Regions from separate parts of the Lentibacillus kimchii genome, predicted to be linked through region 4. Evidence: riboswitches for the same ligand, from Rfam matches in the RefSeq annotation. Region 4 holds a riboswitch; each other region holds the start of a gene.
The links. Region 4 has a riboswitch for S-adenosylmethionine ahead of metK (methionine adenosyltransferase). Riboswitches for the same ligand answer to the same signal wherever they lie in the genome.

Region 1 (3,160 bases), 460 kb from region 4:
GTGACTGCCTTGTTTGTGATTGTCTTTTCTTGGATCACCGGTGCAATTATGTTTGGCATCGAAGGTTTTCTGCCTGAAGTTGTGCTGCAAAATAATATTTTAGATACCAGTGAAGGTTTCCGGCAGACATTTATTGTCGGCGACGTATTCGCTGATTATGGGTATAAGCTCATCAATCTGGTCATGATGGGAACATTCGCGTTTATGATTTCCGCCGTATTCCGAAATAATACGCTGGCAATCGGAGCCGCTATTTTTCTTATGTTTACAGGAAATACGATTGTTACAGCTTTCAATGACTACGACTGGGCTAAATATATCCTGTTTGCCAACACCGATCTTGAGCAGTACACCGTTAGCGGATCGCCCGTTATTGAGGGTATGACGCTCGGTTTCTCGATTACCATGCTGATCGTTTACTTTGCTATTTTCATAGCTTTATCGTGGCTCGTCTTTAGCAAACGGGATGTTGCCAGCTGACAGATAGCGACTCAGCAGAACAAACGCGTGTCATAGCAAACAAAACAACCAGATTAAAATGAACAATCAACCGCTCCGGAAATAAAGGTAGCTTTTTCGCGGGCGGCTGGTGAGCCCCCTCGTGCTTGTTGCGCCCACAAGCTTTTCCGGGAAGCTTTGCGCTGTGCTTATCGCACGCCAGGGTCTCACCTATACCTCTTTTCCCGCAGGAGATTAGCCGTTTTCCCGTACAGAAAAGCGCGGAAAACCTGCTGCAATAGCAATCAAGCCAGCAATTCCTAATAAAATCGGATAAATGCAGTACGGCATAATGGCGACAGGCGATATCGACGCCACGCCGGCAATTGCCAATAATTGCGCACCATATGGTAAAATGCCCTGGAAAGCACTGCCGAAAATATCCAGAACACTGGCTGTGCGGCGCGGATCAATGCCAAAGCGCTCCGAAATTTGCTTGGCCAGGGAACCGACACTGATAATCGCAATGGTATTGTTAGCCGTTGACAGGTCAAACACCCCAACAATCCCGGCAATACCAACTTCAGCCCCTTTTCTTGAGTTAATGCGCTTGCTGATTGTCCGCAACAGAAAATCAATCCCGCCATTCACACGGATAAGTTCAACCAATCCGCCCAGTAAAATGGCTAACAGCGCCAGTTCCTGCATGCCTGCCATGCCATCGCCAAGCTTCGTCAAAAAAGCCATGACATTAAAGGAACTTTCATAAAAACCAACAGCTCCCGCTAACGCAATGCCGCCGATCAGGACATAAATGACATTAACACCTATAACAGCAAAAATAAGGACAGCAAGATACGGCAGCACTTTAATCAACTCAAATGGATGCTCACCGCTAATGGAGCCGCCGGCGTTCCATGTCAGAACACCAAACACAACCGCCGTTATAACAGCAGTAGGCAGCGCGATGAAAATATTCACCTTAAATTTATCGCTCATCTTCACAGCCTGCGTTTTGACAGCAGCAATCGTTGTATCCGAAATAATCGACAAATTATCCCCGAACATGGCACCGCTGATGATCGCACCCAAAATCAGTGGCATGCTCATGCCTGTCTCATCAGCCAAACCGACACCAATGGGGCCAAGTGCCACAACCGTGCCCACCGATGTTCCCATAGAAATGGAAATGAAGCAGCCAATCACAAACAAGCCCACAACCAAGAGACTTTCCGGCAGAATTGTCAGACCGAGATTCACCGTCGAATCAACAGCCCCAACGCCTTTAGCCACTTCAGAAAAAGCACCTGCCAGCAGGTAAATAATGACCATAAGCATAATATTCGGATGCCCTGCTCCTTTAGTCAGATAATCCAGCTTGTCGTTAAAAGGCATTTTCCGGTTCATCAATAAAGCTGCCAGAATAGCGATAAAGACCGCTACCAAAATAGGCAGTTTATAAAAGTCACCACTGATAATACCGGAACCGATAAACAGGACGAGAAAAATGACAAACGGGATTAACGCCGATGCACGCCCTTTATTCAAATCTGATGTATCCATGTCTACTCCTCCATTCATGATAGTTTCGCGCGTCTGCGTCCAGGACAGTTAAGCAAGGCAGACTGAACACTCGGCCTGCAAACAAATGGCTGTGCCGGCGTTTTAAGGGAATAAAAAAGCCCTCCGTTTTGGAAGGCGTTAGTCCGGACACCTTATCTGTCAAAACGCTCAAAACGCGAATTGCTGGATTTAGCACCTTGCATATTTGCAGGTTGCCGGGCTTCACAGGGCCAGTTCCCTCAGCCGCTCTGGATAAGTCATATGAAATTGGTTGATAATTCGAAAGTATAATAGAAGAAGCTGCATGTGTCAATAGCCGTACCTGTAAAAAGTGAATCGAATGGTGATACTTATGGCCGTAAGCCGCTTAAACTGCTTGATCATGCCCCTTCTGTTTATTATCAAATACAGGGTCCAGGACCGCCAGCAGTAATGAAAGAATCAGCTTGGTTCCACCCGAAAGTGTGATACTGTCTATAAACGCATCCACCGCCACAATAACTAACCAGTTCGACGCAAACGAAAAAAGCAATTGAACAAAAAATGCGAATCCCCTGCCTGTCATATTTTTAACAGACAGTTCAGCCATCGCCTCAAACGGCAGATCAACCACCGTTCCCAGGATAAAAAAGCTGGCCACAAACAACAGAAGGGACCAAATCGACTGGTACTGAACGCCCAGCAGCTCAAATGCACCCGCAAAACCAAAGAAGAACATCGCTAACACAAAACCGAGAACCAGGCTCATAAACAGCGTGGCGCCAATAACAGTAACGATTTTATCTTTTAATGTCATATCGCGAAACGAATGGTCCTGTTCATCAGACAAAAAGGGACCCTCCCAGCACGTTAATTAAAGAATAGTTCGATTGTAACATTTACCCATTAAAGGATCATATTGTGACGAATACCTACTTTCAAGCACCCTGCTTTATTTTTTCACGCCAACAATTTATGATGAACAGTGTACGGGATAAATTTGCGTTAGGAGACACACTAATATGCCTAAAAATATTCTAATGGTCGTAACCAATCATGAAAAGATTACAGAAGAGATCAAATCGGGTATATGGCTATCCGAATTTGCAGAAGCCTACAATGAATTTAAAGAGCAGGGCTACACGGTTATGGTTGCAAGTCCACAGGGCGGCAAATCGCC
Region 2 (3,160 bases), 1.3 Mb from region 4:
GGTCATTTGGGTTGAGCGCGCCATATCCCGGTAAAAAGCATCCAATAATTCCTGAGACACGCCCTGATTATACATAAAAGCGTTCACCTCGAAATTCAGGCGAAAACTGCGCACATCAATATTGGCTGTGCCGACTGATGCAATTTTGCCATCAACAATCAATGTTTTCGCGTGCAGAAAACCATTTTGATAAATATAAACCTGTGCCCCTGCATTCAACAGATCTCCGATATAAGAGAATGTAGCCCAGTATACAAATGGGTGATCAGGCTTATTTGGAATCATAAGTTTGACATTAACCCCCGACAGGGTTGCAATCCTGAGTGCATCCTGCAGACTGTCATCAGGAATAAAGTAGGGCGTCTGGATGCAGATATACTCTTTTGCCGACATGATCATTTTAATATAGCCGTTTTTAATTTGCTCCCAGTCTGAATCAGGCCCGCTTGAAACAATCTGCATCCCGATGTCACCACCAGCCTTAGGCGTGAAATAGCGCTCATCATACATGATATGATTGCGCGAAGCCTGGTTCCAGTCCAGAATGAACCGGGTCTGCATATTCTCAACTGCATTGCCGACGACCCGCAGATGCGTGTCCCGCCAAAAGCCGAACCTGCGATTATAACCGAGGTATTCATCACCGATGTTAAACCCGCCAATATAACCGATTGCACCATCAATGATAGCCAGTTTGCGGTGGTTGCGGTAATTAATTTTTAAATTGACTTTAGGGATTTTCGGCGGAAAAAAAGATTCAATCATGACCCCCTCTTGTTTCAGTCGCCGCAAGAAGTTCCGGTTAATTTTCCGTGACCCCATATCATCGTAAAGAACGCGCACTTCCAGCCCTTGCCGCGCCTTTCGGATAAGTATTTTGGCTGTCCGCTCACCAAGCCAGTCATTGCGGAGAATATAATACTGCAGATGAATATGATCCGTCGCCTGTTCCATGTCCTGCATAAGGGTCTGAAATTTTTTCGCGCCATCTGTAAAGATCTTAACATCATTATTTTGTGTCAAAATCGCATCATCATTGCGCAGATGCAAATAATACAGATCTTTATAATCAGCCAACGCATCATTTTTAAAATGGAACGTGCCGTTTTCCAGTGCTCGCAGCTGTTTTTGGACAGCAAATTTCACCCCTAGTCTGGCTTTGGTATCCCATGTAAAGATATGCTGGCCACTGATCCGTCTGCCGAAAATTAAATATAAAATAAATCCAAGTATCGGAATGAACAAAAGGACCATTAGCCAGGCCCATGTTGTGGACGCATCTTTTCGTTCCAGAAAGATAACCGTAAAAGCCAGGGCAATGTTCAAAACAAGGATCAAGCCTAGAAAGAATGATATAATGTTCACTTGTTAAAACCCCTCTTCAGCATATGGCCACTATCCATAATATAGCATAATTTTCCTTCATACGTTAGAGCCAAGCTGGATGTGCTGTTAATTTGCCCTTTTGTCATAAACCGTATAACCTCTTAGCCAGATACTAGGTGAAAGTCTCTGGAATAACTTTATAAAACTGCCTGATTAAGCACCATTTCACCTCCCAGCTGAGATACATATAGTTGACATCTCTCACTAAATGATATACCCAGCGATAAAATTTTAAAAACAACTTGACGAACGCCCACCAGGTCATCTATAATATTCAGTTAATTAATAAAAATTAAAATCTCTTATTGCGAGCGGTGGAGGGACCAGGCCCAATGAAACCCGGCAACCATCAAGTCCGGCGATATGACTTTGAAAGGTGCTAAATCCTGCAGACTAGAGCAGATTCTGACAGATAAGAGAAGGATTAGCGCTATGTCAGCCTCCTTCTTTTCTGAAGGAGGTTTTCTTTTCCTGGTTAACGGAATGATGATGCCAATTGGCTAAGAAAGCCCGCAATCATTTTCAAAGGAGGAATTCCAATGACACCATTCAACCTGTACAGTCAAGAGACTCAATTACTTCACGGAGGGCAGAAACCCGATCCAGAAACAGGGGCGCGAGCGGTCCCGATTCATCAGACAACATCCTATGTTTTTGACGACACGGAGCACGCACACAATCTCTTCGGCCTGACCGAAGAGGGTAATATCTACTCACGTATGATGAACCCCACCGTCGATGCTTTCGAGCAGCGAATGGCTCTTTTGGAGGATGGCTCAGCAGCTGTTGCCGTTGCTTCCGGCATGGCTGCCATTACACTGTCGATTTTAAACCTGGCCAGCAGTGGTGATGAGATTATCGCCGACAGCAGTCTGTACGGCGGGACACACAACTTGTTCGCCAATACCCTGCCCAGATACGGCATCCATGTCACATTTGTCGATGGAACCGATCCAGCCGCTTTCGAAAAAGCCATCACCGCCAATACAAAAGCCTTTTTCGGCGAAATTATTACCAATCCAGGCCTGAACATATTGGATGTGGAGACCATTGCCGCGATAGCACACCGAAACGGGATCCCGCTTATCATTGATAATACATTCGCTACACCTTACGGGACGCGGCCTATCAGCTGGGGTGCTGATGTTGTCGTCCATTCAGCCACTAAATGGATTGGCGGTCACGGCACGGCAATTGCAGGTGTCGTTATCGATGGCGGACGTTTTCAATGGGATAATGGCAACTTCCCCGAATTCACAGAACCAGATGACAGCTATAATGGTCTGCGTTATGCCGATCTAAGTCCGGCAGCGTTTGCCATGAAATTGCGTGTCCAGCTATTACGTGATATTGGTGCCTGTTTGAGCCCGCAAAATGCTTTTTTATTGCTGCAGGGCCTGGAAACACTGCACTTGAGGGTCGAACGTCATAACGCAAATGCTGCTGTTGTAGCAGATTTTCTGAACAGCCACCCAGCCGTTGAATGGGTAAATTACCCAGGACATCCGGGGCACCCCTCGCATCAATTGGCCAATAAATATTTAGACAGTGGTTACGGCTCTATCATTACATTTGGCGTTGAAGGGGGACGAAAAGTCGGCCAGGAGCTAATTGACAATGTGACGCTCTGGTCCCATGTTGCCAACGTAGGCGATGCGAAGTCGCTGATCATTCACCCGGCCTCAACCACTCACCAGCAGTTAAGTACAGATGAACTGACGCAAAGCGGTGTAACGGAAGAATTAGTTCGCTTGTCAGTTGGCCTTGAAGCAAC
Region 3 (3,160 bases), 1.2 Mb from region 4:
AACGAAATCTCACCGGTGTTCCGGATACCGTGTTTTTCCACCTTTTCACCATTAAAATCAGCGCCTTGCTCCGGAATATAGGCCTCAAACCCGTTCAAGTTTTCCATGAAATCAAAATTGAAAAATCGGCGGCGAAATTCCCCGTCCGTAACAGCTGGCAAACCTGTCTCCAGCTGTTTATCAACCGCCCGTTCAATCTCCTCATTCTCAACGCTGCGCAGCTTCTCAGCGGAAATGGTGCCTTGCTCAAAATTATCTCTTGCCTCGTGCAGGCGGTCGGGCCGCAGCAGGCTTCCCACCTGATCAGCTGAAAATGGTGCTTTCGTTGTGACGTTCGTCATAGTTAAGCCTCCTCATAAAGATACTTCTCTAAGGCAAAATGGCAAATGACCGTACCGGAAAACCGGACGCTCCTTTGGTTTTGGGTACGATATTAAAGATGACGGCGCCTTTTGCCGGAACCTGATCAAGATTGGTCATCACTTCCACTTGAAACGTATCCTGATTCAGCACGTAGTATTCGGCGACAAGTGCGCCATTCTTCCGGAAATCTGCAGCCGAATCGGTATCAAATGTCTCGTGACCGATGGCTTTAATATGGCGCTGTTCGAATAAAAACTGCAGCGCCTCAACGGACCAGCCCGGCATATGGCTATTGCCCGCGTCATCTTTGTTCTCAAAGGCATCCTGCTCTGGCCAGCGCTTGCTCCAGTCAGTTCGGAGCGCGACAAACGAACCAGGCTCAATCTCACCGTGTTCTTGTTCAAATGCCCGGATATCGTCGATGCTCAATGTAAAGTCAGGGTTGCGCGCGGCCGCCGCTGACTGATCAATCACAATGAGCGGCAGCACCAGTTCCTGGAGCTCCAGCTCATGCACATAACGCTGATCCCCCGGTACAAAATGGATTGGCGCGTCGATATGTGTTCCGTACTGTCCCGGAACGGTGAACGCTTGCGCAAAAAAGCCATCATCATGATCGAACAGCGTCTCAAATTCAGCCGCGTTAAATGCGGAAAAATGCGGTGAATCCGGCCCAAATGCATGTGTCAGATCAATCCATTTTTTCTGCTTTAAAACATTGAACGCCTCAATTAGCGAATTAACCATCGTGATCATCACCCCTTAAATGAAAGCGGAAAGCAAAACAAATAGGATACTAAAAAAGTCTCTTCAATTAAGAAGAGACTTGAATACGATCATTTGCTCTTCTTATCTTAAGCGCCGCACGCCTTCTGGAATTAGCACAGTCACAGACCGATGCTGAGGCTTCCAAGGGCCAGTCCCTCCACCTCTCTGGATAAGAATATATTGCTTCCGTTTTGTTATTAACTACCACAATACATCTGTTATAATAAAAAGTCAACAAAGAATTTTGAAATTTTTTGGTGCCAGGTACATAAATAATGCGAATTGTTTATGTACCTGGCACCACGCACCGCAGGATGTGATAGAATGATAGATATACACAGCCATATATTACCGGGGATTGACGACGGCCACAGACGATCGCCGGCTATGTCCGCGATTTTAATGAGATGCTGGCCCAGGAAGGGATACCGCTCACGGTTTTGCCGGGGCAGGAGTCGCGGATACACGGTGAAATGGCGGACAGGCTCCTGACCGGTGACATTATGCCGCTGAATCAGACGACGAGCTATGTCTTTGTCGAATTACCGTCCGGTCATGTGCCGCGCTATAGCAAGCAATTGTTTTTCGATTTACAAGTGCAGGGCTACATCCCTGTGATCGTGCATCCCGAGCGTAATCGCGAACTTATGGAGCGTCCAGACGAACTGCAGGATTTGGTTAAACACGGCGCGCTCTCACAGGTGACAGCTGCCTGCCTGTCCGGACATTTTGGTAAAAAACGGCAAAAATACGCCAATCAGCTGATCAACGCCAATCTGTCGCATTTCATTGCCTCAGATGCGCATAACACGACATCGCGCGGATTTTGCCTGCAGGAAGCGTATGCGGTGCTGGACAAGGAGCACGGCGCGGACGTCGCGGCGGCCTTCTCGGAAATTGCGAGCTGCTGGTGGCCGGCCAAACGGTTAACCGCCTGCCGCCTGAGTCCATCAAGAAAAAGTCATTTCTCGGTTTGTTTAAATAAAATGAGCGGGAGCATGCCACAGCATGACCAACCTGGTACGATTACTCCAATGCAGGGGAGATCGTTTGCTCAACGTCATGCTTGCTGATGCTCTCGTACTATTAATCTTGCACGTTTAACAAAAAACCTGCCAGCGAATTGCTTGCGATTGTGAAAGCTGTTACCCTATTTGTGACTAGCAGCATTGGGCAAAACGCATTCGCCGATAAATAGTCTGCAGCCACTATATAGGGGAATGCCCAATGACGATGAAATGCATTCCGACGACGTTTATGAGAAAATTTATGCCGGACGCGTTAACGAACGCGCTCATGCAGCGGATCAACACAAAAATACTAGGAAGACTATACAAGAATTGTAGACTTAGAGGAGGTTATCGTTTGGCTACTGTTAAGAAAGCTATTATCCCTGCAGCCGGTCTGGGCACACGTTTTTTGCCGGCAACAAAAGCCATGCCGAAAGAAATGCTTCCGATCGTGGATAAACCGACGATCCAATACATCGTCGAGGAAGCGATTGAATCAGGCATCGAGGATATTATTATCGTCACCGGCAAACATAAACGCGCGATTGAAGACCATTTCGACCGCAACTTTGAACTTGAATACACACTAAAGCAAAAAGAAAAGTATGATTTGCTCGAAAAAGTTAATGACATATCAGACGTGGATATCCATTACATCAGGCAAAAAGAACCAAAAGGACTGGGACATGCCGTCTGGTCCGCACGGAAATTTATCGGCAACGACCCATTCGCTGTCCTGCTGGGTGATAATATCGTCGAATCCGAAACACCTGGCCTGAGGCAGCTGATCGAACAGTATGAGCAAACGGCAAGCTCTGTCATCGGCGTCCAGCAAGTCCCCGATGAGGAAACGAATCGCTATGGCATCGTGGATCCGGATATAAAGGAAGACCGGCGCTACAAAGTCAATTACTTCGTCGAAAAACCCGCCCAGGATGAGGCCCCATCTAATTTGGCGATCATGGGCCGCTACGTCTTGACGCCTAAGATTTTCGAGCATCTTGATAAACATGAAATCG
Region 4 (3,160 bases):
ATTTTCGGTCAGTGACGTGTCATCATAGTCCGGTTCACGCGATGATGGGTCGAGTACAACATTCTCCAGTACGGAGCCAAAACGAATGGCATTGTAAATTTGCGGTTCTTTTTGCGCTGACAGGTTAATACATTTGGCATAGCAGCCGCCTTCAATATTGAAAATGCCGTTCGGACTCCAGCCATGTTCATCATCACCAATTAAGCGCCGGTAAGGATCTGCCGAGAGCGTGGTTTTCCCCGTTCCGGACAGGCCGAAAAATAGGGCAACATCGCCTTCCTGCCCAACGTTTGCCGAACAGTGCATGGATAAGACATTGTTCTGCGGCAAGAGATAGTTCATGACAGAAAAGATCGATTTTTTAATTTCACCAGCATATTCTGTTCCGCCGATCAACACAATCCGCTTCTCAAAGGAAATCAAAATGAAAGTCTCGGAATTGGTTCCGTCGGTATCCGGATCAGCTTTGAATGTTGGGGCGGATATAACAGTGAAATCAGATTCATGTGTTTCTAATTCACCCTTTGTCGGAGGTATGAACAGCTGCCGGGCAAATAGACTGTGCCAGGCATACTCTGTTATAACGTCAATTGGCAGCCGGTAGTTAGGATCAGCCCCAGCAAACCCTCTGAATTGAAAAAGAGCATCTCGATTATGCAGATGAGCTGTTACTTTTTGCAGCAAATTGTCAAAGACGGTTTCATCAATCGGTTGGTTGATTTCACCCCAATCAACGTGTTCATCAGACATATTATCACGGACGATAAATTTATCTTCAGGAGAACGGCCGGTATACGCACCAGTTGTTGCACATACAGCCCCGGTCGCGCTCAGAACACCTTCACCCCGGTTCAGGATTTTTTCTGCTAACTGCGGCACAGCCAGGTTCTTCTGTATATTGTCGTGAGCAAGCAAATCTTGCATCAGTAAGGTGTCTTCTTTTGTTTTCATTTTCAAAACCTGCCTTTTTTTAAGTTCGGCCAAATGATTCTGTTATATTAATTCGCTTATTAGTATAACACATTAAACACATTAGTCCATACTATTTTATGGTTAATCGTATGAATTTTTTATAAATGTGTGATACCAGTCGACAGTGGACAAGTTGACAGCCGAGGGTTATTTCGTTATGATAAAGTTTCGAGCGGATATTCTCTTATTCGGAGCTGGTGGAGGGACAGTCCCAATGAAGCCCGGCAACCATCACGTCTGTGACGAGGTGCTAATCTGGTGCAAGGCTGAAACCTTGAACAATAAGAGTGAAAGGCCTAATCCTTTCCTCATTGTGCGGGAAAGGATTTTTGTTGTGAAGACGTCACTTGATTGCAATTTATGCTGAAAAGAGTTCCGCAGCAAACACTTAAGGAGGACACGGCCACATGGCTGTTAAAAGGCGTTTATTTACATCGGAGTCCGTTACGGAAGGCCATCCGGACAAAATATCTGATCAGATTTCCGATGCCATATTAGATGAAATTCTAACAAAAGATCCAAATGCCCGTGTTGCTTGTGAGACGACTGTGACAACAGGCTTGATTCTGGTATCAGGTGAGATCACGACAACGACATATGTCGATATCCAGGCAATCGTTCGGCAAACGATTAAAGATATTGGTTATACCAGGGCTAAATATGGCTTTGATGCGGAAACATGTGCTGTGCTTACAGCAATTGATGAACAGTCCCCCGATATTGCCGGCGGGGTGGATGCGGCGCTTGAGGAGCGTCAAGGCGAGATGAACGATGACGAAATTGAATCCATCGGAGCAGGCGATCAGGGTCTGATGTTTGGTTTTGCCTGTAATGAGACAGACGAACTGATGCCTTTGCCGATATCGCTGGCTCATAAACTCGCAAAACGTCTCGCCGATGTGCGTAAACATAATGTTCTGAATTACTTGCGCCCTGACGGTAAAACGCAGGTGACGGTGGAATATGATGAACAGGGGACGCCAGTGCGAATTGACACGATCGTCATTTCTGCCCAGCATCATCAGGATATTTCGATAGATCAAATTAAACAGGATTTGATTGAGTCAGTTATTCGTCCGGTTGTGCCGGCAAAATGGCTTGATGACGAAACAAATTATATTATAAATCCAACCGGCCGGTTTGTGATCGGCGGTCCCCGCAGTGATGCAGGGATGACAGGCCGGAAAATTATTGTTGATACGTATGGCGGATATGCCCGGCATGGCGGCGGTGCTTTCAGCGGGAAAGACTGCACAAAGGTTGACCGGTCTGCCGCTTACGCAGCGAGGTACGTTGCTAAAAATATAGTTGCGGCAGGTTTGGCTGAAACATGCGAGGTGCAACTGGCTTATGCGATCGGTGTCAGTGAGCCGGTATCGATAGCAGTTAATACATTTGGCACAGGTATCATGGCTGAGGAGTCGCTTGCAGATGCTATACGCCACGTATTTGATCTTCGTCCAGCAGGAATTGTTCGTATGCTTGATCTGCGTCAGCCGATTTTTAAAGATACAGCTGCCTATGGCCACTTCGGGCGAACGGATAGACTATTTCCGTGGGAAAAAACGGATAAAGTGGAAAAACTTCAGGCACTAACGGTAAAATAGCCCTCTAATAAACATCATTATGAGCTTTCTTCCTGCAGAGAGAAAACGTATTATAAGGGCAGAGGTGCACCCCAAAAGTTAGACTTTAATTTTTGGGGAGCAGTACATATACTTGACGTGTTTCTCGTCAAAGTTAATAACTTAATACTTTCGCAAAAATACGCGCTTCTTTGAAAACAGGTGTTCCCGGATGTAGCTGTGAATCTCTGAGAGAATCCGCTCGATGACCTGGGTTTGGTTTGCTAAGATCCGAACGGAAAAACCAGGCGCCATTAGTTCTGAAAAGCCCAGCTTGCAGTCAGCCGCGTCAGACCTGAATTGTTCTGTCAACGCTTCTATATGTTCGCGCTGCAAATCCTCATTTACCACCAGCATGGAGCCCAAATGCGAGAATCCCTCCATCATACCGATGTCCTGAATATGATCTGTTGCGGGATTTAATTTTAAATGATCAAAGACAGCAAGCTGATCATTCAGGTATACTGTATTTTTGACCTGGATATTTTCATAGCTGAACAGTGACCCGTCTGGCGACCAGCCAGGCGTAATGATGTCCGAATAAATAAGCGTGGATCCAGTTT

Region 1: another riboswitch for S-adenosylmethionine. It lies ahead of ACZ444_RS03820 (Na+/H+ antiporter NhaC family protein); the one in region 4 lies ahead of metK (methionine adenosyltransferase).
Region 2: another riboswitch for S-adenosylmethionine. It lies ahead of ACZ444_RS13730 (PLP-dependent aspartate aminotransferase family protein); the one in region 4 lies ahead of metK (methionine adenosyltransferase).
Region 3: another riboswitch for S-adenosylmethionine. It lies ahead of ACZ444_RS12545 (cyclase family protein); the one in region 4 lies ahead of metK (methionine adenosyltransferase).

Annotation. Positions count from the first base shown of each region.
Region 1 is NZ_AP043934.1:677,056-680,215, reverse strand. It holds gene ACZ444_RS03825 (ABC transporter permease) at 1-480, shown strand, start outside; gene ACZ444_RS03820 (Na+/H+ antiporter NhaC family protein) at 694-2,001, opposite strand; SAM riboswitch class I at 2,151-2,260, opposite strand; gene ACZ444_RS03815 (YrvL family regulatory protein) at 2,369-2,830, opposite strand; gene ACZ444_RS03810 (type 1 glutamine amidotransferase domain-containing protein) at 3,003-3,160, shown strand, end outside.
Region 2 is NZ_AP043934.1:2,632,111-2,635,270, forward strand. It holds gene cls (cardiolipin synthase) at 1-1,365, opposite strand, end outside; SAM riboswitch class I at 1,686-1,805, shown strand; gene ACZ444_RS13730 (PLP-dependent aspartate aminotransferase family protein) at 1,926-3,160, shown strand, end outside.
Region 3 is NZ_AP043934.1:2,387,250-2,390,409, reverse strand. It holds gene ACZ444_RS12550 (5-methyltetrahydropteroyltriglutamate--homocysteine S-methyltransferase) at 1-341, opposite strand, end outside; gene ACZ444_RS12545 (cyclase family protein) at 370-1,110, opposite strand; SAM riboswitch class I at 1,210-1,307, opposite strand; partial or broken gene ACZ444_RS12540 (tyrosine-protein phosphatase) at 1,456-2,116, shown strand; gene galU (UTP--glucose-1-phosphate uridylyltransferase GalU) at 2,497-3,160, shown strand, end outside.
Region 4 is NZ_AP043934.1:1,139,127-1,142,286, forward strand. It holds gene pckA (phosphoenolpyruvate carboxykinase (ATP)) at 1-951, opposite strand, end outside; SAM riboswitch class I at 1,154-1,260, shown strand; gene metK (methionine adenosyltransferase) at 1,380-2,579, shown strand; gene ACZ444_RS06190 (urease accessory protein UreD) at 2,721-3,160, opposite strand, start outside.